2 regions of the Clavibacter tessellarius genome follow, and region 1 is predicted to be linked to the other one. Evidence: predicted binding sites of a transcription regulator. Region 1 holds the regulator's gene; the other holds the start of a gene.
The links. The regulator HrcA, encoded in region 1, represses chaperone genes, less so after heat shock. The targets are predictions, from matches to a motif close to TTNGCACTCGNNNNNNNCGAGTGCNAA.
Positions count from the first base shown of each region.

Region 1 (2,386 bases):
ACGACCGCGAAGATCACGAGGCCGAGCAGGACGGAGATGAGGATCCCGAGGAACGGGATGACCACGAACACGGCCTGCAGGACGTTGAGGATGACGAGCGCGCCGGCGACGTTGATCGTCCAGTTCGTCGCCTCCTTGCCCTCCTGGTCCGTGAAGCGGCCCCGCTCGCGGAACACGAGCCACACGATGAACGACGGCACGATGAGGATCGCGAGGAAGTGCGTGAGCGACGCCCACAGCCGGTCCTCTGCCGGGGTCAGGGGGGCGGGGGCTCCGTAGGGGTGGGGATCGGGTGCGGACATCGCGGGCCTCTCGGTGCGCGGCACGGCGGGAGGCCGGGGGATCGCGCGGGATCGTGGGTGGTGCCCGGCCTCGCCCGGCGCCTCCACGCTACCTCCGCCGACGCGCGACCGGCAATGCCGGACGGTCGGATCCACGCGGTACGATTGGCAGTCAGAACCGACGAGTGCCAGGAGGGAGCCGCCATGGTCTCGGAACGCGGACTCGACGTCCTCCGGGTGATCGTGCAGGACTACGTGTCCTCCCGTGAGCCCGTGGGCTCCAAGTCCATCGTGGAGCGCCACGCCTTCGGGGTCTCGGCCGCCACCATCCGCAACGACATGGCCCTGCTCGAGGAGGAGGAGCTGATCGCGGCGCCGCACACCTCCTCGGGGCGCGTGCCGACGGACAAGGGCTACCGGCTCTTCGTCGACCAGCTCGCGGACGTGCGTCCGCTCACGCCCGCGCAGCGCCAGGCCATCCACGTGTTCCTCGGGCAGTCCGTCGACCTCGACGACGTCCTCGCGCGCACCGTCCGGCTCCTCGCGCAGCTCACCAACCAGGTCGCGCTCGTGCAGTACCCGTCGCTCGCGACGAGCCACGTGAAGCACGTCGAGCTGGTCGCGCTGTCGGCCACGCGCGTGCTCACCGTGCTCATCACCGACACGGGCCGCGTCGAGCAGCGCGTCGTCGAGCTCCAGGGCGATCCCGACCAGGAGTTCCTCGCGGCCATGCGCACGCGGGTGAACGCGGCCGTCGGCGGCCTCGGCCTCGCCGAGGCGGCCGCGCGCCTCGAGACCCTGGCCGACGAGGTCGAGCCCGCCCAGCGGGCCGCCGCCTCCGCGCTCGCGGGCACGCTCGTGGAGCAGGTGCTCGCGAACCGCCAGGAGCGGCTGCTGCTCGCCGGATCCGCGAACCTCGCCCGCACGGAGCGCGACTTCCCCGGCAGCATCTCGCCCGTCCTCGAGGCCATCGAGGAGCAGGTGGTGCTCCTGCGCCTGCTCGGCGAGATGGAGGCCGACCAGCACGGCGTCTCCGTGAGCATCGGCCGGGAGAACGCCCCGTTCGGGCTCGGCGAGACGAGCGTGCTCACCAGCGGCTACAGCTCGTCGGGAGGCGTGCTCGCGCGCCTGGGCGTGCTCGGCCCGACCCGCATGGACTACTCCACCAACATGGCGTCGGTGCGCGCGGTCGCGCGCTACCTCTCGCGCCTGCTCGAGGAGCGGTGACGCCCGCACGCCGGCGCACCGCCCCTGTTCCCCACGACCATCACCACCGAAGGGCCCGACGTGGCTGACCACTACGAAGTACTGGGCGTGAGCCGCGAGGCGACGCCCGAGGAGATCAAGAAGGCGTACCGCAAGCAGGCGCGCCAGCTGCACCCGGACGTCAACGACGCCCCCGACGCGGCCGAACGGTTCAAGCTCGTGACGCACGCGTACGACGTGCTCTCCGACCCGCAGCAGCGGCAGCAGTACGACCTCGGCCCGCAGGCCGGGTTCGGCGGGGGCGGCGGCCAGGGCTTCGGCGGCTTCGGCGACATCTTCGAGACGTTCTTCGGCGGCCAGCAGGGCGGTGGCGGACGCGGTCCCCGCTCGCGCCAGGAGCGCGGCCAGGACGCGCTGCTCCGCGTGGAGGTCGAGCTCGAGGAGGTCATCTTCGGCGTGCACCGCGACCTCGAGATCGACACGGCCGTCGTGTGCGAGACCTGCCACGGATCCTGCGCGCAGCCCGGCACGAGCGCCGTCACGTGCGACATCTGCCGTGGCTCCGGCAGCATCCAGCGCCAGGTGCGCTCGCTCCTCGGCAACGTCATGACGTCGAGCCCCTGCGGCACCTGCCGCGGCTACGGCACCGTCATCCCGCACCCCTGCCCCACCTGCGCCGGCCAGGGCCGCGTCCGCGCGCGCCGCACGGTGCCGGTCGACATCCCGGCCGGCGTCGACACGGGCCTCCGCCTCCAGATGCCGGGCTCCGGCGAGGTCGGCCCCGCGGGCGGGCCGAACGGCGACCTCTACATGGAGATCAAGGTCGCGCACCACGACGTCTTCAGCCGCAACGGCGACGACCTCCTGGCCACCGTCGAGGTGAGCATGGTCGACGCGAT
Region 1 covers NZ_CP040788.1:842,935-845,320, forward strand. The annotation lists gene FGG90_RS03855 (DUF4870 domain-containing protein) at 1-302, opposite strand, end outside; gene hrcA (heat-inducible transcriptional repressor HrcA) at 486-1,508, shown strand; gene dnaJ (molecular chaperone DnaJ) at 1,569-2,386, shown strand, end outside.

Region 2 (2,386 bases), 620 kb from region 1:
CCGGAGTTGACGAGCACGACCTGCCCCTTCGCCGCACGGAGCGCGGGCAGGAGCGCGCGCGTCACCTCGGCGACGGCGAAGACGTTGACCTCGAAGACGCGGCGCCACTCGTCCACCGGCGTCTCCGCGACGGCGTCCCCGCCGATCACGCCGGCGGAGTGCACGAGCACGTCGAGGCAGTCGAGGCCGGGCACGAGGTCGGCGAGGCCACCCGCGGCGAGGTCGGCGGCCCAGCCGACGGCGTCCGGCAGGGAGGCGGCGAGCGCGTCGACGGCGTCACGGTCGCGGCCGTGCACGATCACGCGGTGCGTGCGGCCGAGGTCCTCGGCGACGGCGCGGCCGATGCCGCGGGTGGCTCCCGTGACGAGGGCGACGGGGCGGGCGTGGTCGGTCATGGATCCTCCTGGGTCGCGGTCCCCCAGGCTACCGACGGCGTCCGGCCATCCCGTCGGGAGCGCTCCGGAGCATGACGTAGCGTGAAGGGACCGGCGGCCGCGAGGCGCGTCGTCCGCAGCCGCCCGAGAGGATCCGCCCGTGCACGCCCGCTTCCCCGCCAGCCTCGAGGTGCTGCGCCAGGAGGCCCGCGACGAGCTGGACGCCGTGATCGAGCACTGCTGCCGGAACGGCGACGACCCGTGGGAGGTCATCCCGCAGCTGCCGACGGTGGACGAGCACGTCGTCGCGACCCTCCGCCAGGACGCGCTCGAGGCCGAGGGGATGGCCGAGGAGCTCGCCCGCGTGCGGCATCCGTCGACCGAGCCCAGCGTCGTGGCGCGCTTCGAGTACCGGCTCCTGCGCGGCATCGCGCTGGAGCACCCCGACCTCTCGCGCGCGGTCTGGACCCTCATCGGCCGCATGGAGCGCGACCTCCGCCGACGCTGACGAAGAGGTGGTGAGAGCCACATTCGCCGTCAGCGAACGCCTTGGCACTCCCCTAGGCCGAGTGCTAATCTGATCGCAGTTGAGCCGAGAGGGCTCAACCCACAGATCATCGATCAGAGGAGTCGAGCATGAACATGGCCTTCGATCCGTTCCGCGAGCTGGACCGCGCGATGGGCGCGCTGGCCGAGACCCGCCAGGCGAACCGGCCGATGCCCATCGACCTGCACCGCGAGGGCGACACCTACGTGCTGGCCGCCGACCTCCCGGGCATCGACCCGGGTTCCGTCGACATCGACGTGGACGGCCAGCTGCTGACCATCCGCGCCGAGCGCACGCTCGCCGGCGACCAGAACGTGCGGTGGCTGACGCGCGAGCGCGTGGCCGGCACGTTCCTCCGCCAGCTGACGCTCGGCCAGGGCATCGACACGGAGCGCATCTCGGCGCACTACGCGAACGGCGTGCTGAGCGTCACCATCCCCGTGAGCGAGCGCGCGAAGCCGCGCAAGATCGCGGTCACGTCCGACGAGCCGCAGGGCCAGGAGGGCCGCACGCTGACGGTGGAGCAGGGCGCGCACGCCGCGAGCTGATCCGCCCGGGCGCCGCATCGGCGCCGACACGACGAGGAGCCGTCGTCCGCATCCGCGGGCGGCGGCTCCTCGTGCGTCCGCGCGCGCGCGGCCGGCCCGTCGCGTCAGCCGATGCGCGGCCGCAGCCCCCGATGGATCGCGAGCGGGTTCCGCAGCGAGCCGTGGATCTGCATGACCGGCGCCTGCAGGTCGACCATCCGCCGGTTGTCGCGCAGCTGCAGCCGGTTGAGGCAGGAGCGGTCGAAGGACGGCGTGAACAGGTCGAACCGGGCGACGCGGTCCGCGAGCTCCGGGTGCGCGCGCTCGTGGTCGGCGAGGGCCTCCGCCGCCACGCGCCACAGCCCGTCGGGGCCGAGGTCGTCGCGGTCCTCGACGAGCGCGGCGGCGAAGCGGAGGAAGCCGTCCATCACGTCGGTGAAGACCGTGAGGGTGCGCTCCTCCTCGGGGATGTCGAGGCGGATCCGGCGCACGTCCTCCGGCAGCTCGCGCTCCATGTCGAAGAGGGCGACCTCCTCGGCGATGTCCTTCATCAGCACGCGCACGACGACGTGGTCGCGCAGCACGAGGATCACGTTCTCGCCGTGCGGCATGAAGGCGAGGTCGTGCGCGAGGAGCGCGTGCGCGAGCGGCACGAGGTAGGCGTCGAGCCAGCGACGGATCCACGCGGGAGCGCCGATCCCCGACGCGTCGATGAGCGCGCCCAGCACGGTGTCGCCGTGGGCGTCGACGTGCAGGAGGCTCGTCATGCTCATCAGCCGCTCCCCCTCGGCGAGGCCCGGCACGGGCGACTCCCGCCAGAGCGCCGACAGCATCTTCCCGTGGGAGTGGCCGGGCGGCAGCGCGGAGTCGACCCGGGCGTCCCGCACGCCGACCGACGCGACCTCGCGGAGGATCCCGAAGCCCCGCCGCGCGAACTC
Region 2 covers NZ_CP040788.1:1,457,980-1,460,365, forward strand. The annotation lists gene FGG90_RS06675 (SDR family oxidoreductase) at 1-395, opposite strand, end outside; gene FGG90_RS06680 (hypothetical protein) at 535-882, shown strand; gene FGG90_RS06685 (Hsp20/alpha crystallin family protein) at 1,011-1,469, shown strand; gene FGG90_RS06690 (GNAT family N-acetyltransferase) at 1,574-2,386, opposite strand, start outside.
Region 2: FGG90_RS06685 (Hsp20/alpha crystallin family protein) is a predicted target of HrcA. The motif match lies at 924-950, and genes of this name have one in related genera.